Regions from separate parts of the Desulfosporosinus sp. BICA1-9 genome, predicted to be linked through region 2. Evidence: riboswitches for the same ligand, from Rfam matches in the RefSeq annotation. Region 2 holds a riboswitch; each other region holds the start of a gene.
The links. A riboswitch is a leader RNA that binds a small molecule or an ion and turns the genes downstream of it on or off. The one in region 2 is predicted to bind cobalamin.
Positions count from the first base shown of each region.

Region 1: another riboswitch for cobalamin. It lies ahead of JL57_RS26485 (hypothetical protein); the one in region 2 lies ahead of JL57_RS16170 (energy-coupling factor ABC transporter permease).
Region 3: another riboswitch for cobalamin. It lies ahead of JL57_RS06405 (nitrogenase iron protein NifH); the one in region 2 lies ahead of JL57_RS16170 (energy-coupling factor ABC transporter permease).

Region 1 covers NZ_JUEE01000213.1:25,837-34,013, reverse strand. Annotated here, with positions in the region: gene JL57_RS26505 (anaerobic ribonucleoside-triphosphate reductase activating protein) at 1-620, shown strand, start outside; gene JL57_RS26500 (cob(I)yrinic acid a,c-diamide adenosyltransferase) at 711-1,241, shown strand; gene JL57_RS26495 (LysR family transcriptional regulator) at 1,288-2,193, shown strand; gene metH (methionine synthase) at 2,402-6,049, shown strand; cobalamin riboswitch at 6,121-6,309, shown strand; gene JL57_RS26485 (hypothetical protein) at 6,444-6,644, shown strand; cobalamin riboswitch at 6,640-6,826, shown strand; gene JL57_RS26480 (X2-like carbohydrate binding domain-containing protein) at 6,986-7,249, shown strand; gene JL57_RS26475 (hypothetical protein) at 7,433-7,681, shown strand; gene nikB (nickel ABC transporter permease) at 7,727-8,177, shown strand, end outside.
Region 2 covers NZ_JUEE01000135.1:26,724-34,900, reverse strand. Annotated here, with positions in the region: gene JL57_RS16195 (aspartate-semialdehyde dehydrogenase) at 1-325, shown strand, start outside; gene dapG (aspartate kinase) at 554-1,780, shown strand; gene dapA (4-hydroxy-tetrahydrodipicolinate synthase) at 1,870-2,826, shown strand; gene JL57_RS16180 (DUF6125 family protein) at 2,971-3,489, opposite strand; gene JL57_RS34645 (DUF1540 domain-containing protein) at 3,655-3,792, opposite strand; gene JL57_RS16175 (ribonuclease J) at 4,130-5,794, shown strand; cobalamin riboswitch at 5,886-6,067, shown strand; gene JL57_RS16170 (energy-coupling factor ABC transporter permease) at 6,441-7,226, shown strand; gene JL57_RS16165 (energy-coupling factor ABC transporter substrate-binding protein) at 7,223-7,519, shown strand; gene cbiQ (cobalt ECF transporter T component CbiQ) at 7,516-8,177, shown strand, end outside.
Region 3 covers NZ_JUEE01000047.1:765-7,657, forward strand. Annotated here, with positions in the region: gene JL57_RS06380 (ABC transporter ATP-binding protein) at 1-76, opposite strand, end outside; gene JL57_RS06385 (iron ABC transporter permease) at 73-1,086, opposite strand; gene JL57_RS06390 (ABC transporter substrate-binding protein) at 1,160-2,281, opposite strand; gene JL57_RS06395 (nitrogenase component 1) at 2,316-3,515, opposite strand; gene JL57_RS06400 (nitrogenase component 1) at 3,512-4,756, opposite strand; gene JL57_RS06405 (nitrogenase iron protein NifH) at 4,790-5,641, opposite strand; cobalamin riboswitch at 5,978-6,158, opposite strand; gene JL57_RS06410 (hypothetical protein) at 6,274-6,693, opposite strand.

The DNA of each region.
Region 1 (8,177 bases), on a different contig from region 2:
TTTTTACCCAGGGCTGTAACTTAAGATGTGGTTATTGTCACAACGTCAGTCTACTAGATACTAAGGACACTTCAAACGGTATTCTGCCTGAAGAAATTTTCGAATGGCTTTCCAAAAGAAAAGGAATGATCGACGCAGTGGTTGTAAGCGGAGGAGAACCGACGTTGCAAAAGAATCTTCACGTTTTTATCGAAGAATTGAAAGCAATGAGGATGCTCGTAAAGCTTGACACAAACGGAACAAATCCGGATATCTTGAGAACGCTGATAGAAGAAGAGCTTCTAGATTTTATCGCCATGGACTTAAAGGCTCCGCTCAGCAAATATGAAAGCATTACAGGGACAAGCCAGTTGGAGTTATCGTCAATTCGGGAAAGTGTGGAAGTCATTAAAAATAGCGGACTTGCCCATGAGTTCAGGACAACACTATGTCCAGAACTCGAAGCAGATGATATACCCAGCATCATTTTAGATTTTGAAATTGCTTCAAATTATGTGGTGCAGAGCTGCAGAAGCACGGAACTTAAAAAAGCAGCTAGGAACATGCAAGATTTGAAGAGATTGACTCAGTGGTCTAAAAAGAATTTGTCCTTCTCTTTTCGAGGATTTGAAGTCGGCTAAGGTGACGTGCTGGGTGATGTAGTTACCCTTGTCCCAACCGCCTCGGAGAGTGCCGTGAGGTTAGAAGTTAATGAGGGAGGAGAAATAAGCATGCAACAAGGTCTCATCCATATTTATACAGGTGCAGGGAAGGGGAAGACGACAGCAGCAATCGGGTTGGGGCTCAGGGCGTATGGGCAAGGACTTAGGGTCCTCATGGTTCAATTTTTAAAAGGATGGACTACGGGAGAAAGGAAAGTCATCGCCAGTTTAGGACCGTGCTTTCAGCTCTTTAGTAAGAAAGAAAATGACAAATTCACTTGGGGAATGACAGAGGAAGAAATGGCAGGAATAAAAGGAGAAATGCGGATTGGTCTGAACTATACTATTGAGGCCGTCAAGAGCGGGGAATGGGATTTGATCATCATGGACGAGATTATGGCAGCGGTGAATTGCGGGTACCTGCCTCTGAAGGAAGTAGTCGAGATTGTTAAGATCAAGCCACTAAAATTGGAACTCGTTCTGACAGGGAGGGATGCCCCTTCAAAGCTGATCGAGTTAGCTGATTATGTCTCGGAAATAACTGCCCGCAAACATCCCATGGAAAAGGGCATAATGGAGCGAGAGGGAATAGAGTATTAAGACTAGCTGAGAAATCACAACAGGGAAAGAACAGGCAGGTGAAAAAATGACACTTCAACAGCTTAAATATGCAATTGTAATCGCAACCTGGGGCTCCATTAATGTCGCTGCAAAGCGTTTATTCATATCTCAGCCCAGCCTTTCCAACGCAATAAAAGAATTGGAAGCAGAGCTTAATATCACGATTTTTGAGCGCTCCAACAAGGGAATTAGTATTTCAGTTGAGGGGGCAGAATTTCTTGGCTATGCACGGCAGGTATTGGAGCAAACAGAACTGTTGAAAAACCGTTACCTAGATGCAAAGCCATCTCCCCAGCACTTTTCTGTTTCAACCCAGCACTATGCTTTTTCTGTAAATGCCTTTGTAAATCTCATAAAAAAATACGCCTTGGAGGAATATGAGTTTACCTTGCGAGAAACAAAAACCTATGAAATTTTGGAGGATGTAAAAAACCTCCGCAGCGAAATCGGTATTTTGTATCTCAATGAATTTAATTCAAAGGTAATCAATAAGCTTATGAAAGAAAACAATTTGGAGTTTACAGTATTATTTAAAGCTGCACCTCATGTTTTCATCAGTACTCAAAATCCGCTGGCAAAGCAAGAGAGAGTCACGTTGGAGGATTTGGATTCGTATCCCTGCCTGTCCTTTGAACAAGGAGAGTACAATTCTTTCCATTTTTCAGAGGAAATATTGAGTACCTTATCTCATAAAAAGAGTATCCGTGTGAGCGACAGGGCAACTCTGTTTAATCTTCTGATCGGATTAAATGGATACACCATTTCAACAGGCGTTTTAAGTGCTGACCTTAACGGCAATAACATCATCCCAATACCCTTGAATATTAATGAAACTATTACTGTAGGATGGATTTCACATAAAAGTGTAACGCTTAGCAGGCTTGCGACAGCTTATGTGCAAGAATTGGACAAAGTAACTAAAAATCTATAGATGATTCCACTGTAGAAACCTATTACACGTCTAAAATCATAATTATATACCTTATTTATAAGATGCCCTAAAATGGCTTGTTATAGTTTTATGCTATAACAAGCCATAGCTTTTTAGAGTTACCCTATATCTCTTTTATCATGCTATAGTGAATGTATTAGGTTCAAATACATCAAAAGTATTTACTCAAAATTAAGGGGGCTAACTAATGAGATATAATATCGAGGATTATTTAAAGGAAAGAATTCTTGTCCTGGATGGCGCAATGGGGACTTGTATCCAAGGATATAACTTAAATGAGCAAGAGTTTACCGGAAGTTGTAATTGTCATAGAAGCCAAAAGGGGAATAATGACCTTTTAAATATTACTCATCCAGAGATTATTAAAGCTATTCATAAAAGTTATCTAGAAGCTGGGGCGGACATTATTGAAACAAATACCTTTAATGCAACCAGAATATCTCAAAAGGATTATGGTATGGAGGATAAGGTCTATGAGCTTAACTTCCAAGGAGCAAAGCTAGCAAGAGAAGAGGCAGATCTTTTTACTAACGTTGATCCAAGTAAACCGCGTTTTGTAGCAGGTTCAGTTGGGCCTACCAATAGAACAGCATCCCTTTCACCAGATGTTGAAAACCCAGGAATAAGAAATATTAGCTTTGAGGAACTCGTACTTGCTTATGGGGAGCAGGTACAGGGGCTTGTAGATGGTGGAGTAGATATTATATTTATTGAAACAATATTTGATGCCTTAAATGCTAGGGCAGCTATATTTGCAGCTGAAAATGTCTTTGAGGAAAAAGGTATAACACTGCCTATAATTATCTCAGGTACTATTGCGGATAAAAGTGGTCGTATCTTATCCGGTCAAACGCTTGAAGCTTTTGCACACACTATGAAGGGTGATGAAATTCTTGGCATAGGATTAAACTGTTCCTTTGGCGCTAAGGATTTAATTCCTTTCATTAAAGATCTTTCCAAAACACAAGATCGGTATGTAACCTTCCATCCAAATGCAGGTCTGCCAAACTCCCTAGGGGAGTATGAGGAACGTCCGGAAGAAACTGCGGCTTTGGTAAAGGAATTAGCAGAGGAAGGTCATTTAAATATTGTCGGGGCATGTTGCGGTTCAACACCGGCGCATATTAAAGCGATCAGTGAAGCGGTTAAGGGTATCAAACCAAGAAAAATTCCTCTGATCGAGAAAGAGACTGTTTACTGTGGTCTTGAAGCCATTGTCATAAAGAAAGAAAATAATTTTGTCAATATTGGGGAAAGAACGAATGTTTCTGGATCAGCTAAGTTTGCAAGACTAATTAGAGAGAAAAAATATGAAGAAGCATTATTTGTGGCCAAGGAACAGGTGGAAAACGGAGCACAAATTATAGATATAAACTTTGATGATGGGCTACTTGATGCCTTAAGTGAAATGGATATATTTCTTAAGCTTCTCGCTAGCGAGCCAGATATTTCCAGAGTTCCAGTGATGATTGATTCATCAAAATTTGAGGTTTTAGAAGTAGGCTTAAAGGCAATTCAAGGTAAAGCAGTTGTAAATTCTATAAGCCTAAAAGAAGGGGAAGAGGAGTTTATTCGGCAAGCGACGTTAATTAAAAGATATGGTGCGGGCGTTGTGGTAATGGCTTTTGATGAACAAGGCCAGGCAGATACTTTTGAGAAGAGAATTGCAGTTTGCAAAAGAGCTTATGATTTATTAGTGAATAAGGTGAAGTTTCCACCAACTGATATTATTTTTGACCCTAATATTTTAGCAATTGCCACAGGGATTGAAGAGCACAACAATTACGCGGTCGATTTTATTAACACCGTAAAATGGATCAAGGAAAATCTTCCTTATGCCAAGGTAAGTGGTGGGGTAAGTAATTTATCCTTCTCCTTTAGAGGAAACAATGCCATAAGGGAAGCTATGCACTCTGCGTTTTTGTATCACGCTATTGCTGCAGGAATTGATATGGCTATTGTAAACCCAAGTATGATTCAAATTTATGATGAAATAGATAAGGAGCTCCTGGAAAAGGTTGAAGATGTGATCTTGAATAAAACACCGGATTCTGCCGAAAAACTTTTAGAGTTTGCGGAAAAATACAAAGCGTCTGGTGGGGATCAAGTTGAGAATAAACTTGCCTGGAGAGAGAAAGATTGCAAGGAACGATTAATACATGCTTTAGTAAAAGGCATAGCGGAATTCATAGAAGAAGACGTTGAAGAAGTCAGAAGACAATATGACAGAGCAGAAAAGGTTATTGAAGGACCGCTGATGGATGGAATGAAGGTGGTTGGAGAATTATTTGGAGAAGGCAAAATGTTTCTCCCGCAGGTTGTAAAAAGCGCAAGAGTTATGAAAAAGGCTGTAGGCTTTTTATTACCATACATTGAGGCAGAGAAGAAGAGTAGTGAAAGTAGCAGTGCAGGAAAAGTGGTCGTTGCAACGGTTAAGGGTGATGTCCATGATATAGGCAAAAACATCGTTTCAGTCATTCTGTCTTGCAATAATTTTGAAGTTATTGATCTTGGAGTAATGGCATCTTGCGAAGTAATCCTCCAAACAGCAAAAAAAGAAAATGCAGATATCATAGCCCTGAGTGGACTTATTACTCCCTCATTAGATGAGATGTCTAATGTGGCGGAGGAAATGGAACGGCAAGGGTTTAATATTCCCCTGATGATTGGTGGAGCAACAACTTCTAAGACTCACACATCCTTAAAGATTGCACCTAAATATTCAAAGGGAGTCGTGTATAGCGTTGACGCTTCAAAAGCCGTAGAAGCTGCTAAAAAGCTGGTCGATAAGAATGAAAGAGATAGGTATTTAGCCCAAATTGAGGAGGAATACCAAAATCTAAGAGAAAGCTACGGGAAAATTGAAAGAAAGCTTGTGCCACTGGAAGAAGCTAGAGAAAAGAAATTTAAAATAGATTGGAATAAGGAAAGTATAAGCGTTCCAAACTTAATTGGAACTAAACATTTGAAAAATTTCCCCATCAGCGAGATTAGAAACTATATTGATTGGTCTTATTTCTTTGTAGCTTGGGGTATGGGCATGGTGTATCCCAAAATTATGGAAGATCCTAAATATAGTGAAGAAGCTAAAAAGCTTTTTGATGATGCCAATGAAATGTTAGATTTACTAGAGAGGGAAGACATACTTACAGCAAATGCTGTTTTGGGTATTTTTCCTGCTAACTCTTTAGGAGATGACCTTGAAATGTACCATAATGGAAGTGTTACAACCTTCAATATGTTAAGGCAACAAACGATTTCCAAGGATAATGTCTATAGATGCCTTGCGGATTATATAGTCCCTAAGGATAGTGGAAAAACTGATTATTTAGGCGGATTTATTGTAACGGCAGGCGTTGGTGCTAAGGAATATGCCGAGAACCTTAAAGAACAAGGCAATGACTACGGAGCAATTATGGTAAAACTTCTTGCTGATAGGTTAGCAGAAGCCTTCGCGGGGTTATTACATCTTCAGGTAAGAAAGGATTATTGGGGATACGCTCCAGATGAAAATCTAGAGCTTAAATCTTTATTAAAAGGGTCATTTAGGGGAATAAGACCTGCCTTTGGATACCCTTGTCTTAGGGATCATGCTGAAAAAACAAAACTTTTTCAGCTTTTAGAGGGAGAAAGTAATACGGGTATAACTTTAACAGAACATTATATGATGGATCCTGTTGCTAGTGTGTGCGGTCTGTACTTCAGCTCTCAAGATGCAAAATATTTTGATATCCACAGAAGTGATAAGGTTCAAGTGGATGATTACGCAAAGCGAAACAATAAAGAGCTTAAAGAGATTGAGAAGATGTTAATTACAATCTTGGCGTATAAATAAAAAATGCTTGGTGTGATTTTTTGAGCTGACAGGGCTTACAAAAATTTAAAGTTAAGGTTATAATGAAAACAATTCAATATTAGGTAATGAGTGATTCTTTTCTAAGGGAAAGAATTTAAAAGGGAAGTCAGTAAAATCTGACGCGGTCTCGCCACTGTAATAGGGAGTTGCCTCACAAAATGTCACTGGATTTTATCTGGGAAGACGTGGGGCTATGATGAACTAAAGCCAGGAAACCTGCTCATTACGGATCAACACAGGAGCCTACGGAAGATAGGGGAGGTGTCGTTTATGTCGGGAAGTCAGCGTATTTTATCCGGCTAGCGGAGTCACTATATCCCTTTACAGGTATTCTGTAGAGGTTTTTTTGTTTTTCTTGAAGGAGGCCTGACTGGTGAGACATCGAGAGCAAAATCAGGAGATGGAAAAGCACAGGCAAGCGTTGCTTGATGCGCGAGGAGAAATCTTGGGGAAGTATAATTCGGAAAAGGAGCAGAGGATTCAGTGGCTAGTGAAGTTTATAGATATTGAAGACGAACTCGAAGAATTATCCCGTCGGCAAAACCAATGGGCTATAAAAGTAAAATTGAACTAATATAGAAAATTCAGGTATCGGAGCATGTGTGCTTCGGTTTAAAAAGGAAGCAGGTGCAATTCCTGCACGGTCCCGCCGCTGTGATGGGGAGATGTTTCGTTAAGGTCACTGGTTTAGTCTGGGAAGGTGCGAAACATTGATGATCCAGAGTCAGAAGACCTGCCTGTATTTTATACACCAACTACTCTACGAGCGATAGGGGGAGGTGTTAAAAGTGCTGGCATCAATATATGATTATCAGTATTTTTAGCCTTTTGACCAATCGGTTGAGAGGCTTTTTAATGTTCAAAGTAACCGAGGGGATATTTTAGTTAGAGGTATGGAGAAGGGGAAGAATAGAAATGAAAAGAAAATTTCGAAAGTTTTATTTAGGGCTGTTGATAGCTGTAATGATGCTTTCCATACTGGTTATGCAAATTCCTTTGGCTAAACCGGCTTATGCGGCAACAGATTCGAACAGTACTATAGCGCCTGTAACGGCTGTTTTTGACAAGAACCCGTCTAAGCAGGCCGATATATCTGTAACAATGGCTGTTTACGGAAACGACATCTTAAACAGTATAGCCAATGGAGAGACTACGCTGACGGCAGGGAGCGACTTGTAGTAGCGGGAAATAAAATTCAAAATATTCTTTTACTGGCGTTTACTTAAGCCTTGGTTATGTAGCTACATATACTAGATTACTTCGAACAAATGTTATTGAAATAATGAACCTTAATTATATGAAAGCAGCCAAAGCAAAAGGGTTGAGTGATAATGAGCCATCAAGGAAAGAGATATCCTCACAATGCATCAACTGTTTTATAAGAGTATAGAAAGCGGGTATGCCGGAAAATACCGTGACATAGATGTGCTCATCAGCGGTTCATATATACTGGTGCTGGCTCACCGACTGTCTACCATCATGGTGGCCGATAGGCTGGTTGGGATGGATCACGGAAAAATCATGCAAATTGGCAGACACGAACAACTGATTACGCAGGAAGGCTTCTACAGGGAACTGGTTTCTTCACAGTTTGAGCAGAAAAAGATATGAGCTGCGATTTATCTGCAGCGTAAGTATGGGAGGGAGCATTGTACCTTGCTGAGATTTATTATAAAACGAGCGTTCAGTCTTATTCTGATTCTACTCGCAATTTCTATTATTACATTTACGCTGACCCATCTTTCGGCAGGAGATGCGGCTTCGATCATTGCGCGAGACAACGGGGGACAGCAGACAGAAGAAGCAGTAAAAATTATTCGGACGGAACTGGGGCTGGATCAACCGCTCACCGTACAATATGGAAATTGGCTCAAAAGCGTGCTCAAAGGGGATCTTGGAACTTCGTATAAATCCAAACGGCCGATTCTTGATGAACTTATAGTGCGGTTTCCCGCTACGCTGAAACTTGCCCTTTGTGCCATGGCACTGCTATTGCTAATCGCGTTGCCGCTGGGCATCTTGTCTGCGATGTATCCCGAATCTTGGTTGGATCGACTGGGAAGGAATTTTTCGTTTTTAAGCGTATCGATGCCATCTTTTTGGCTGG
Region 2 (8,177 bases):
CAATATGGCGATCACTGCTACAACGGTACGGGTGCCGGTATTCCGTAGTCACTCAGAGTCCATCAACGTGGAGACGGATCGCTTAGTCAGTGTCTCAGAAGTTCGGGAGGCCTTGAGTAAAGCTGCCGGCGTTATTGTAATCGATGATCCAGGGAAGGACCAATACCCCATGCCCTGGTTTAGTGCGGATAAGGACGAAGTCTATGTAGGGCGCTTGCGTCAAGACTTTTCCATCCCTCAAGGTTTCAATTTATGGGTGGCAGGAGATCAAATACGTAAAGGTGCGGCAACGAACGCCGTGCAAATTGCGGAGCTTCTACTTTAACAGAGGCGTAGTTCGTAGTTCGAGGACGTGGTTCGAGAATCAAGTCCGAAAGGCCTGTGCTTGAGGCTATCAAACACGATCATCTGGCTAGAAGCTCAGATTTAGGGGTAAAGTTCTTTGTTTAGAGATTAGAAGTAGAAGAAAGAAGTTACAAGTAAACGATAAAAGTTCGAGGCTAAGTTCGAACCACGAATATCGAACCTCGAACCTCGAAAAGGGGGGTTGGAGTTGCGTATTGTAGTCCAAAAATTTGGCGGAACCTCCCTGGCTACTGCAGAGCGAAGGGCCCTGGTGGCTTCCAAAGTCTCAGAGGCTGTTCATAGCGGATATTCTCCGGTGATTGTCGTTTCAGCAATTGGCCGTTCTGGAGATCCCTATTCGACGGATACGTTTCTAAACATGGTAAAAGGGATACATCCGGATTTGCCAAAACGAGAGTTAGATCTTCTAATGAGTTGTGGAGAAGTGATTTCAGGGACCGTTTTGGTGAGCACGTTAAATAGTAGGGGATTAAAAGCAGTTCTCTTTACAGGAGGGCAAGCAGGAATTATTACGAATGATGATTTTGGGGATGCCCGAATTATTAGGGTTGAGCCAGGCGAGATACTCGAACAATTGGCGGAAGGTAAAGTGGTGGTCGTGACTGGATTCCAAGGAGTCACGGAAAGTGGTCAGATTACAACACTTGGACGAGGAGGAAGCGATACGACGGCTTCAGCACTGGGAGTCGCCCTCGATGCGGAAACTATCGATATCTACACTGATGTTGAGGGAATTATGACCGCAGATCCTCGAATTGTTGACGATGCTCGGATTTTAGATACAGTCACCTATAACGAAATATGTCAGTTGGCTTATCAAGGGGCTAAGGTTATTCACCCACGTGCTGTGGAGATCGCAATGCAACGAAATATTCCTCTGAGAATCAAATCGACCTTTTCGGATGCACCGGGAACCTTGGTTACTAATATGCATCCCGATCGAGAAGTTGGAACGGATATTACCAGTGACCGGATTATTGCGGGAATTGCCCACACGCCAAGTGTTACTCAACTTCGAGTTTTAACGGTGAATGATCCTGACATACATCTTACGGATAAACGAATCTTTAAAGCAATGGCGCTAGCAGACATTAGCGTAGATTTTATCAGTGTACAACCGGAAGCAGTGCTGTATACGGTTTCAGACGAGATCGCTGCCAAGGCAGTTAGTATTCTACAGAATATGGGTTTTCAACCGGACGTTGTTGCCAGTTGTGCTAAAGTTTCTATTGTAGGAGCGGGAATAGCTGGCGTACCAGGTGTCATGGCTGATATGGTTGAAGCACTATCCGATGCAGGTGTGACCATCTTGCAATCGGCTGATTCACATACAACGATCTGGGTACTGGTTCATAAGGAAGATATGGTGACAGCAGTACAGTCCTTGCATAAAAAGTTCAAATTAGAAGTTTAGAAAGCAGAAGAAGAAAAACCCACTTATAGAGGTGGGTGTCTCGGAATTGCTTAGAATAAAAGTATAAGTGGGAAGAAAGGATGAGAAAGATGTCTTTGGGAAGAATCTTGACAGCCATGGTAACTCCCATGAATGAAGCGTTAGAGGTCGATTATCAAGAAGCCATACGCTTAGCTCAGCACTTAATCGCCCATGGATCAGATGGAGTTGTGGTATGTGGAACGACGGGAGAATCTCCAACGGTTACGGATCAGGAAAAAATAGAGCTATTTAAGGCCGTGAAAGGGGCTCTGGGCTCAAAAGCGACCGTCATTGCAGGGATTGGGTCCAATTCCACCAATTCCAGTATTGCCCTCGCCCGCAAGGCTGCGACAACGGGCGTGGATGGACTGATGGCCGTTGTACCCTATTACAACAAACCTTCTCAAGAGGGGATGTATCAGCACTTTAAGGCGATCGCTGAGGTAACGTCTCTACCCTTGATGCTCTATAATGTACCAGGCAGGACCTCAGCCAATTTATTGCCTGAGACTGTGAAAAGGCTATCTGAAATCCCCAACATTACCTCATTAAAAGAAGCAGCGGGTTCAATCGATCAAGTTAGTGAATTAAAGCGATTGTTGCCTTCAGATTTTGCGGTCTACAGTGGGGATGACTCTATGACCCTACCCATGTTAGCCTTAGGGTGTAGCGGAATCATTAGTGTCGCAGCTCATATCATTGGAGATGAGATGAAAGAAATGGTGGATGCCTGGTTTGCTGGAGATACGGCCCAAGCAACAAAATCTCATCTTGAACTCTTTCCAGTCTTCAAAGGCATATTTATTACATCGAACCCTGTCCCTATCAAAACGATTCTGAATATGGTCGGGATTAAAGCTGGTAGAGTCCGCCTACCACTTGTCGATGCGACAAACGAAGAGATCAAGTTTCTTGAAAAGTTAATGAATGATCATAAGAAGATAAAAGTAAGTAATACTAACAAACAAGCACAAGCGTTTTCTGAATTGAAGGTAGCCTCTGAATCAGTTCACCCAATCGTTTAGAGCTGTCTAAAATGTATAGACAAGGTGATCAAATTCATGACTAGATAGTCGTTTCAAGGTAACAAAGAAACTATAAAAGACCCGTTATATATAATGAGATAGAACCTCTGCTACAAGAAGCAGGGGTTCTATCTCGGTTACTGGTTAATCTTCGCTGAGAGTAAACTTCCATCCACAATAGAATTCTTCAGGGTGGGGATCTGGTGGACATGCAATACAAGTTGTCTTGATTCGAGGGTCAATCGTAGAAGCGAATAACGAGTATTCAACCTCTCCCACTGGTTTACAAGGATGGTCGGGAAGATTTTTGCGTTTCCGGGCTGACTGGACACGACAATCCTTCATGTGGAATATCAAAGTATGATCATCTGGTCTAAAGCTTTCTTGTTCATTTAGAAAGGCATACAGTCTAAATCTCAAGGCTCTTTCCAGTGCGTCAAGCCCCCCATTCTCAGCTAACCCCAAAAAGGCCATAACGCGTTTAGCTTCAAGGACTGTAAACCTTCGCCATGCTTCAACATCACGCTCAACCGCTTCTTCAATTCCGCGCGCTTGCTCAATGGCTTGGAACCAAAGCCCATCGTGGGCCAACCAACGCTTTGCAAAGTCCTCCAAGAGCGTTTGAGCTTGTTCTAGGGTAAGGTCTTCTTTAGAGTTTAACATTCGATTCACCCTTCTTCCTTTACCTTAGGTAGAAAAAATGACATGTTTTATAATAAAAAGCATTCTCTGCTAGCCTTGAAATTCCTGCTTCTAAAATAATTAAAGTCATCACCTTGAAGGGCGATGACTTTAACGATGAAGTTTTAAGCTTAAAAAGTCGCTGAATCATTGATTGCCAGGTTCGTAGAAAGCGCACTCTGCTTCACGGTCCATCAAGCTTGAAGTAACACTAAGGGTCTCCAGCTGACAGTGTCCATCCTCGTTATGGCTACATTTGATTGCAGAACAAACAACATTGGTCATGATTTTATCCACCTTTCTAGACAGCATTGTTTCTATAGTTCCCGAATTCTAGAAATTTATACGTAGTATCTGTCAGATAGAGGAATGTAGATGTTTTAAGTGAAATTGAAGTAACTTGCCAGCCCTCGTTTTTCGCGCTATAATATATTATCTTTATTGTGCGGCTAGTTTCATAGATGATAATCGAAATACTGGCGAATGCTTGGGCGTCATTGTGTTCGTTATGTTATTTCGCGTCTTTTTGTTGTCTTTATTTTGGGGCTTCGAAAGAAATCACGGGGATGCCTTAGCTTTTTAGGCACAATGCGAGAGATAGAATTAAACAGGAGGGATTTATTTGCCGAAAGAGCATAAGTTACAAATTATTCCATTGGGCGGACTTGGAGAAATCGGAAAGAACATGACAGTGATCCGCTATGATAATCAAATGGTGCTTGTTGATGCCGGATTAGCATTCCCTGACGATGACATGCCCGGTATTGATATTGTGATACCTGACTACTCATATTTGGTTGAAAACAAAGAAATGCTGCTGGGAGTTTTGCTTACACACGGACACGAAGATCATATCGGTGCCTTACCCTATATGTTGAAGGACTTAAATGTACCCTTATTTGGAACTCGCTTGACCTTAGGGATTATTCAGTCCAAGATGAAAGAGAATAATTTGAACAATATTAATGCTACTGTTGTACAACCCCGCGATGTGATTAAGCTGGGAGTGTTTCGAATTGAGTTCATTCGTGTCAACCATAGCATCCCAGATGCAGTAGCAATTGCTATTCATTCGCCCTTAGGAACTATTATTGTGACCGGGGATTTTAAACTCGACCATACTCCAGTATCCGGGGAAATCCTAGATATTCATAAATTCTCGGAACTCGGTGATAAGGGGGTTTTATGCCTTTTATCAGACAGTACGAATGTGGAAAGAGCTGGATTTACGCCGTCCGAAAGTCATGTGGGGGAAATGATTAATGAAGCGTTTCGTAATGCTAAGGATAGAGTGATCCTTGCTAGCTTTGCTTCGAATGTCTATCGTCTTCAACAGGCTATCACAGCGGCTGTTAATACCAACCGTAAGGTAGCGGTTGTAGGGCGAAGTATGGTGAATATTGTAGGGATTGCCGAGGAACTCGGATATCTGGATATTCCAGAGGGAACCCTTATGGATATCGACGAAATTATCAGTTTACCAGGGAATCAAGCCTGTATCTTGACTACAGGGAGTCAAGGTGAACCGATGTCTGCACTGACCCGCATGGCAAACCATGATCATCGGCATGTGGCCATTCAACCAGGAGACACGGTGATTATCTCAGCGAGCCCAATTCCGGGTAATGAGAAATCTGTGGCCAAAACAGTGGATCAGCTTTTCAAGCTGGGTGCCAATGTTATCTATGAATCGGCAGAAGGAATGCACGTATCCGGTCACGCAAGTCAAGAAGAGCAAAAATTAATGCTGAGTATGGTTCGACCACAATATTTTATGCCCGTGCACGGAGAATATCGCATGTTGATCAAACATGCTCAACTAGCGGAACAACTGGGTATTCCACGGGAAAATATTTTTATCACTGAAAACGGTGGAGTCGTTGAGTTTACCCGCCATGGTGCTGCACTAGGTGGCAAGGTTATGGCAGGTAAGGTGTTGATCGATGGATTGGGGATTGGAGACGTCGGCAACATTGTGCTTAGGGATCGAAAACAACTCTCCCAAGATGGTATTCTAATCGTCGTCTTAACAATCAGCCGTGCAAGCGGGGCCATCGTGGCAGGACCGGATGTTGTGACCCGGGGGTTTGTGTATGTCCGGGAGTCCGAGACCATGTTAGACGAGGCTAAACAAAAAATACGGCAGACAATGGCGAGGTGTCGGGAGAATCGCGTCACAGAATGGGCGGTCTTAAAGAACCAAATTCGAGATACTTTGAGTAAACATTTTTACGAGAAAACTCGTCGGAGACCTGTGATTTTGCCGATTATCCAAGAAGTTGAATAGTAGATCGTTTAAGAGCCTTCCCCTTCACGTTCATGTGAAGGTAAGATTCTGTTGACTGTGATGATTTTTCGTGTTAAATTTATTTCAAAGTTAAATAGTTGAGCAAGTGATTTTTCTTAGCAGAAGAATCAAAACAGGGAAGCCGGTGTGAATCCGGCGCGGTCCCGCCACTGTAACGGGGAGTTTCTGCCACAATCCACTGAGGAAACTTGGGAAGGAGGCAGTAAACGAGGAACCTGAGCCAGGAAACCTGATTGCTCACATGCTTTACCCACGATGGATGGGTGGCAGGAATTTTGTTATTTCAGCCCTTCATTTTATGGAGGGCTTTTATATATGATTAAGTGTACATAAAAGGTTTCCCGAGGGAAACTGACCTGCAGGGTAACTGTCTTGTTCAAGCGGGATCTGCTTTCAAAAATGCGAATGCGACTTGAAAGTGGAAGAGAACGCACCGTCCGAGACAACCGATACATTGCTGTCTTTATAAGATTAGTGATGTGAGGTTGTCTCTTTATTTTTTTAGATAGGAAGTGATGGAGAAAAACTATAGGAGTTAGTGGATAAAGATTATCTAAGATAGTTAAGTAGATAAACAGTAGATTTAGGTTTTTAACATATAGTATGAAAAGGAGTTGTTAATACTATGGGTCTTCGCACTATGAAGAATTTCGGTTTATTAATAGCCTACATTATGTCTGTATACATCCTTTTTCCAGATAATGCTTATGCTATGCATATCATGGAAGGATTCTTACCCTTTAACTGGGCAGCCTTCTGGTGGATCGCCATGATTCCTTTTGTTATTGCAGGGGTGCGTTCCATTAAAAAAACGGTGACACTCTACCCTAATCTAAAAATGCTGCTCGGTATGGCAGGTGCATTTGCTTTTGTTTTGTCGGCCTTGAAAATTCCGTCAGTAACCGGTAGCTCTTCGCATCCTACGGGAGTGGGTTTAGGCACCATTCTGTTTGGTCCTACGGCTATGACCGTTTTAGGAATGATCGTCTTAATCTTCCAAGCCCTTTTGCTGGCTCATGGAGGAATAACAACCTTAGGAGCAAACACGTTTTCTATGGGTATTGTTGGCCCTTTTGTCTCTTATGGAATTTACAAAGGCTTAAAAAAGCTGGGGGCTCCCCAATGGCTCTCAATTTTTATGGCGGCAACTTTGGGAAATCTAATGACCTACGTTACAACCTCCATTCAGTTGGGGCTAGCTTTTCCCGCGGCTTCAGGCGGAGTAACGGCTGCCATACTCAAATTCATGGGCATTTTTGCGTTCACTCAGGTGCCTTTAGCCATTAGCGAAGGTTTACTTACGGTAATGGTATTTAATATCCTTACAGCTTATAGTCAAAAAGAGTTACAGATTTTAACTGCCTTTACTGGCAAAACGTTATCTTCCATTAAACGGGGGGTGAAAGCATGAAACTCTTTTCTAAGAACATGATAATTCTGGTATTTGTAGCTGTTTTGGCTTTTTTCCCACTTTATATTGCGCGTGATGCTGAATTCGCTGGTGCTGATGCTCAGGCATCAGAAGCGATCAGCGCGCTTAACGCCGATTATACACCTTGGTTTGAATCATTTTGGGAACCACCCAGCGGAGAAGTTGAATCGTTCTTGTTTGCCTTGCAGGCTGCCCTCGGAAGCGGATTCGTCTTTTATTATTTAGGTTATTCGAAGGGTAAACACAGTGCAAATAAGAGGGATCAAGCGTGATTGCCATAGATAGTTTCGCCTACAGCAATAATCTAAAAACCGTTCATCCCACGGAAAAGCTACTTTTTGCGATGATTACCATGGTAGTGTGTCTAACCGCTCCCGCGGTAATCACCCCTCTAATCGTCTTAGCTTTAATGGCGGGGGGGATAGTCATCAAAGCAGGCATCCCCGCCCGAGTTTTTGTAAAGCTTATGCTTGTTCCTCTTTCGTTTCTTCTGATAAGCGTATTAACGATTGCATTTTCAGTTTCGACCAATCCTGCTGGATTTTGGCTAGCTCAAACGGTTAATGGTTTAACCATAGGAATGCGTTACCCAGATCTGATCACAGCAGTTAATCTCTTTCTAAGATCGTTAGGGGCTGTATCATGTCTCTACTTTATAGCCTTGACCACTCCTCTCACTGAACTTATTGCAGTACTCCACAAGATGAAAGTTCCTTTTATAATTACCGAATTAATGGTGCTAATTTATCGCTTTATCTTTGTCTTTATGGAAACAGCCACCACGATTCGCCGTGCCCAGTTTTCTCGTTCAGGTTATGTCTCCAAGAAAAGTTCTTTCCGTTCTATGAGTCGGCTCTTCTCTGCTCTTTTTGGAAAAGTTTTTGTGAAATCCCAAGAACTTTTCAATGCCATGGCAGCGCGATGTTACAC
Region 3 (6,893 bases), on a different contig from region 2:
GGGTAAAGCAGATATCCTGTAATAGATTATTGTCTTTTGTATATCCGAAATATCCATTTTTAACTTCAAGTATCATTGCCAAGCGCCTTTCGATGTTTTAAATAGGATCGCAAAGAACGGTGCCCCCACAAGGGCTGTTAAGATGCCGATCGGGATTTCTGCAGCCGTCGCCGTTCGCGCAATCATATCGACAATAATCATAAAAATCGCTCCCACAATACAAGCGGCAGGGAGCAGGCTCTTATGGTCTTCTCCCACAAGCATACGGCAGATATGCGGTATAACCAAACCTACCCAGCCGATCACCCCTGTAACTGTCACACAAGCGGCCGTAATGAAGGTAGCCATAACAATAATGACCAGCCTTGTCCTCACGGGGTTTACCCCTAAAGAATAAGCCTCTTCATCCCCCAAGGAAAGGATATTAATCCGCCATCTAAGGAGCAGCAAGACAACAATGCCTAAGAGAATGGGAACTCCAACCAGCTTCAAATTACTGTAGGAGGAATTGGCGAAACTCCCCATCAACCAATAAGTAATAGCAGGCAACTTGTCGTAGGGGTCTGCAACGTATTTGATCAACGAGATTAAGGCGCTGAATACCGCAGATATGATCATGCCGGACAACACAAGCGATAAGGTTGACGATTCTCCGCGCAGCTTAGAAAGTGTGTAGGTCATAAACACACTCAAGATGCCAAAGACCAGCGCTAAGACCGTGGCCAGCTGATTAACGCCCGAAAGCAATATGCCAAAAGCGGCTCCAAATGCCGCACCAGAGCTGACACCCAGCACATCGGGACTTACCAGGGGATTCTTAAAAACCCCTTGGAACGACGCCCCCGCGACAGCCAGCCCAGCCCCGACTAAAGCGTTCAACAGCGTTCTTGGCAAGCGGAGATTCCAGACCACTGAAGCAGCTATGCTATCTTGTTCCCCACCGAGGAGTCCCGCGATTAATATTTTCCCGACTTCACCCGGAGAAATAAAATATCTGCCCCCGAACAGCGATCCAAAAAACGTCCCCGCCAAGATTAGCAGCATGGCAAGCCACACAAACTTCAAGTTCTTTTGTTTGCAAATCATAGTGTATTTTCCTTGCCCTTCAACATAGAAGAAAGATGGTTTGACGTGCTTTATACCCAATCACCAAGTTCGGTTATATTTTCAGGTCAGGATTAAGTTTGCTATTCAAAATCCGATCTAGTTCTGGGTCAGTTAGTTTGTAATTGAAGTATTTCTGGTAAAAACTTTTCAGGTCTGCCCTCATATCGTAATCCGTGAACACCTCAGGGTGAAAAACCTTACCCAGCCACTTGATCATCAATGGGGTTTCCACACACGGCGCATCCCAGCGATAAATACCCATAGGTGCTTTATACACTCGTTTGTTTTTTACAGCATCAATTTTACTCCAATCTTGTCCTGAAAACTTGTTCTTATATAAATCTTCGGGTAATATATCGGAGAAGTTACTTAGGATAATGACTTCCGGGTTCCAGGCTATAACTTGTTCCATTGTGACTTTCTTCCAGTTATCCCCCGTCACCTCATTGGCCACGTTCACCCCGCCTGCAGTGTCGATCATGATTTTGTTCACAGATTCACCTGTGGCTACTTGAAGTTGTTCATCTCTCCGATACAGGGTCTTAGGTTTGTCTTTGCCCGCTAGTGCGCTCTCCTTGGACTTCAGATAGCTGTTGGTGTCCTGTTGATACTTGATAAGCGCAGCTGCCCGCTCTTGCTGGTTTAATATCTCACCAACCAGCTTGATGCCGTTTTGCAAATCCTCAAGAGTACCATATTTGATAGCTACAGAAGGTATACCGAGTTCTGCTAACTTTTTACCAGTTTCCAGCTGGTAATCCCAAATGACAACTAAATCAGGCTTCAGCTTAGCTACTTCTTCGTAATTGACGTTGAAGTTATTATCGACGAACGTCGAATTGACGTTGGCCATTTCAGGAGCCATGTCCTTCAAGATGTTTTTCTGGTAGGCTTTCATCACAGACGGATGCATACCAACAATTTTTTTCCCTGACCCATCAACCGCATAGACAATAGTAGCCCAAGGAATAGGCACGATGGCAATCTTTTCCACATTAACCTTAATCTCTACTTGGTTGCCCACCAAATCGGTAACAATTCTTGTCCCGGACGTTTGGTCAGCTGACGTTTTCATTCCATTCCCGCTGGATTGACACCCCGCAACGCTTAACACTAAAAACACGACTAGTAGAAGTGATAATAAATGCATCTTTCTATTACGGTGCTCGATCATAAAAATTCCCCCTCCGTTATATTCCTTAAAAGATTTATCCACCGAAAAAACCAGCTAAATAGTCATATCCTCTTCTTCCGATGTACGCGTAATGTGCATCGGCATACATCCGTCCGCTCAACCCTACATGCGGGATAGGCACATACCGGGTACTGCCTTCGCCTAGAAGTCCCTGATAAAGTGGGTCTCCGACAATGATATCCGGCTGTATTCTATCTATCCACTCTCCCAGCGCTTCCTCGCCTTCAAACAAGTGAACCCCGAAAAGCGTCTCTTCCTGATATACTTTCTTCATTCGTCTATCCATTTTCATCAAGCTGGTTGGTTCAACATAGTCAAGCCCAAAGTCGTTATGCAGACAAGAAGCCATGCAGGAAGCAAAAAGTGGTTCGCCGATCACGACGGCCCTTTGTCTAGGCTGTGCCCTACCAGTTGGAGCGTATCGTTGCTTGCTTGCGTTACTCCGAGGAATGTCTACTATCTCCGCCAGAACCTGAAACAGCCGCTGCATACCCCACAAGCCCACAGGCAAATTCATCACATAAGGTATCGAATATTCTTTTTGCATATATTGGGCAAGCCCTACACCCTCATGGGACACGACAAGGTTCAAGCCAGCAGAAGACATGCTCTGAAAGGTTTTCATATCAATTTTCTCTATTGGCGAACAATTAATTTCAAGACCGCACTGCCCCAGTTCATCCATGAGTTCGGTTAAATGTGTTTCCTTGCCAAGACTTAGAGGCGTATACCCGATGATATTCACTTGATTATTCTTCTTTTCCCTCCTTTCCAGAAAACGCTTGCCCAAGGTTAACAGCGTATAGTAAACGCCGGAGTAATAGGTCTCAAATCCCTCCGTCGGAAGCGCCAAGACGGTCAAGCCTGTCCGCTTGCTCAGCCTATCCGCCATTGCCCCGATATCGACTCCCGTCAAAGCTGGGACCGGCGTACCAATAATTGCGATGAGTTCGGTCTGCCGATTTTGCGCCCGGAGCCTTTCCGCATGAAACAGGAATTCCTCTGCTGCGCCCATGACGGCTTCCATCTCCCCCAACTTGGAACTGAAGAACAAAGTCTGCCGCAAATCCCTGATTTCATCACATTCGATGACTGCGCTACTACACCCGCCGGGCGAGTACAGAAGGTTAAGTGAATGCAAAGCAAGGAGAACAGAGCAGGCACCAGAATAGTCACTTGCCAACGAAGGTATGCGGGACAAAAAACTGCTCATCTCATACCCTCCAAAATTTCTATGATCCCCTCATATCCGAAACGATAGTCGGCACTCACCACTATTTCTTTGGCTTTTAGACAATAAAATGATGCTTTCTCTCCAATAGCAATGTCTATTCCTTCAAATCCGCCCATCTGCGTTTCAACAGTTACGTTGGAAACCAAGAAAACCTCCGCCTGGCTTCCCGTGGCAGAAAGCGCCTGAATATACGTCATATCTTGCTTGTTCACTGTTTCGGCAAATATTGCAGCAACAGAAAGGCCGATCAACTCCAGCGCCTGGGCGAGCTCAAAGGACCTTGGCCCAATCCCCACCGCAATTCGTTTTCCAACCAACGCCACAGCTACTTCGGCAGCAACTCTGTGGTACTCTTTGGCATCCTGGCTAAAATCCCAAGTAACCTGCATTCCCTCCATCAACGCTGCATAGTTATGCTTAATCTCTTTCATGTTGTAGCAGGCAGGCAAATATAGGAAGGGTATGTTCCATTTTTCCCACATGCGCACCGCCAAATCATAACCAAAACGATCCAAGGCGATGTTTAACTTTCCGTTTGCCATGTCCTCAAATTCTTCGTAGGAGTCCAGCGCGGCAAATTCTCTGATTTCCTCACCGGTACAATAGTTCCTGAGTATCTGTCTCAGGCCGAAATCCTTAGGGAGTTTTCCTGAGTCTCCCAACAGATTGATGTGGCTTTTCGTCTCTTGCAGGACGCCCCTTTGCAGCAAATCGACAAAAATACCACAGAGCCGCTCTTTAGGAAGTGTCCTTCTCCGAGCAAGCGGCCCCCGCTCAAAAACCTTCACCGGTATCCCATACCGGCTTTCTATTCGTTTTGTTAAGCTTACAAACTCAGTACCCATCAGAATATCGGCACAAGTAATATAAACGATGATCGCTTTTGACCGACGCGTTGTAACAAGGCTTTCTAGCGCCTCCTCTAATTTTTCCAGATGCTTCCCGGTAGCAAAATCGTTGCTGGAAACCGGAAGTAGGAATAACTTTTCGTTCAAGCCCTTTTTCCCGGCCCTGAAATATAATACTCTGGAACAGGATGAGGGACCTGCCGCCACTACATCAATTCCCGGCACACATAAGACCAAATTGACCAGTTCCCCGCACTCATCGTCCGCTATACCCCTATCAAAAAAACTATCAAGCGGCATTTTATTCGCGATATCCGCAAGCTTAATCTTTTCTTCGCCGCTACTTGTTCTTATATATCCCGTGCAAGACAATTCCATTTCCTCCGCTTTCCGGTACCCATCCATCTATGCTTTTCGCAATTCCAGGTCTAGCATATAGTGACTGAGTTTTTCTAATTCCTCGTCCTCAAGCGCTTTGACTGGCCTATAACCCTGATTCTCAGTAATAACACCTGCCAAATCCTTAAAGAAACAAGCTGCCTTTGAATCCGGGAACTTTTCCAGAACTGTTTTGCCTTCAAGTTCCGAAAGAGCAATTTCCCGACTGAAAGGGACATCATCCACTACCCGCGTACCTGTTAAAATCGCAAACTGTTCAACTGCCGCTCTACTCGACTCAGGATTTCTGCAATTGTGAATTAACCCCCCCAGGGTTACCGGCCTTGTCTCCTGACTTCTACTGATCCCCTTCATAATATTGTTGGCAGCATATACCGACATAAATTCCGATGATGTTACGATATAAATTGTATCGGCATACCCTTCACGCATCGGAACAGAAAAGCCACCGCACACTACATCCCCCAGCACATCATAAATAACAGTTTCCCAGGCTTCACCCCATATTTCCAGATACTGCAACTCCTCCATCATGGTGATAATCCCCCTGCCAGCACACCCAATACCAGCTTCGGGGCCTCCGGCTTCAATGCAGTTAACACCGCCAAAGCCAGGAAATACAATATCCTGGCGGGAAATACCAAGTTGCTTGGCCTGCAATTGTTGCAAGACCGTGGGAATTTTACGCCCTACGAGACACCTTGTGGAATCTGCCTTAGGATCGCACCCAATATGCAAGGTCTTAAGACCCTGCATTGCCAACGCTACAGAAATATTGGCCGCTACCGTCGATTTTCCGATTCCCCCTTTTCCATAAAACGCCAATTTCAAACAGTCTCGCTCTTTTTGTATATTCATAATAAGTGGTCATTCCTTTCGCTGTACTCAAGGCACAAAAATTAATGAAAGTGCCCCTTCCTCACACTTCTACAAAGCTGTAATAGCTAGCCAAAATAAAGAGACAACCCCTCATCACTAATCATAAAGACAGTAATGAATCAGTTGTCTCGAACGACGCGTTCTTCCCCGCTTTCAAGTCGCATTCGCATTTTTGAAAACAGATCCCGCTAGCAGAAGACTTTTACCCAAAAGGTCAGTTTCCCTCGGGAAAGCAAATATGTACCCATAAAATAGATAAGGCCCTCCAAAATTTGAAGGGCCAGATAAACTCAGGTCCCTCCACCCATCCATCGTGAGTAAAGTATATGAGCAATCAGGTCTCCTGGCTCAGGTTCATCGTTTAGTGCCTCCTTCCCAAGTTTCCTCAGTGGATGTAGCACAAACTCCCCATTACAGTGGCGGGACCGCGCTGGATTTACATCAGCTTCCCTGTTATTATTTTTCCGTTAAGAAAAATCGCTTGCTCATTTGTTAAATTATTAAATTGTTAAAATGGCAAATTAAACATATCACATAGACAATACTTGGTCAAGTGCGAACCGACGAGGGTTCTCCGAATGATTTATTCTCCATCCATACAATAGCGTTCTCTAGAATCTGAGTTTTTTTCTATTAAAACACTTTTCACGTCTTTTTCTAAGATGTCTAACCCAATTGCCATAGTCTTCATACATCTCTCCCCCTAGTGTTCTAATCATACGTGTACCATCCACCGTCTTAGCCTCAGGTACGCCGTAAAAGGAATTAGTTATCTGAGTCAGTATAGTAATTACCCGATTTTTCCTCACGATCAGCACGACCTGATAACCCTCTTGTATAGGATCTGGGGCTAAGTAGTACTTAGTGCATCCTTTCATTTTGTTCAATATACAAGCTACCTCATTAGCCTCCTCAAAAGAAACCTCGTGTGCAGTTTGTAACCACTCCTCCATAAAGCGGTTAACTGTGAGTGGGTCTAACCCAAGTCTGCAGATAACACCTTCTAAACTATGAACAGTGGCTGTAATCATGACAATTCGCTCCCATACACTCTGTATTTATACATATCTACGCTCTTCCTTTTTGTTAATTTTCTCCCGTCGTTTCACCAGTCATGCCTCTTTCATAAGAAAATCAAAAAAACCCTCTACAGATACCTGTAAAGGGATATAGCTGACTTCGCTAGCCGGACAATATTCGCTGACTTCCCGGCATAATCGGCACCTCCCCT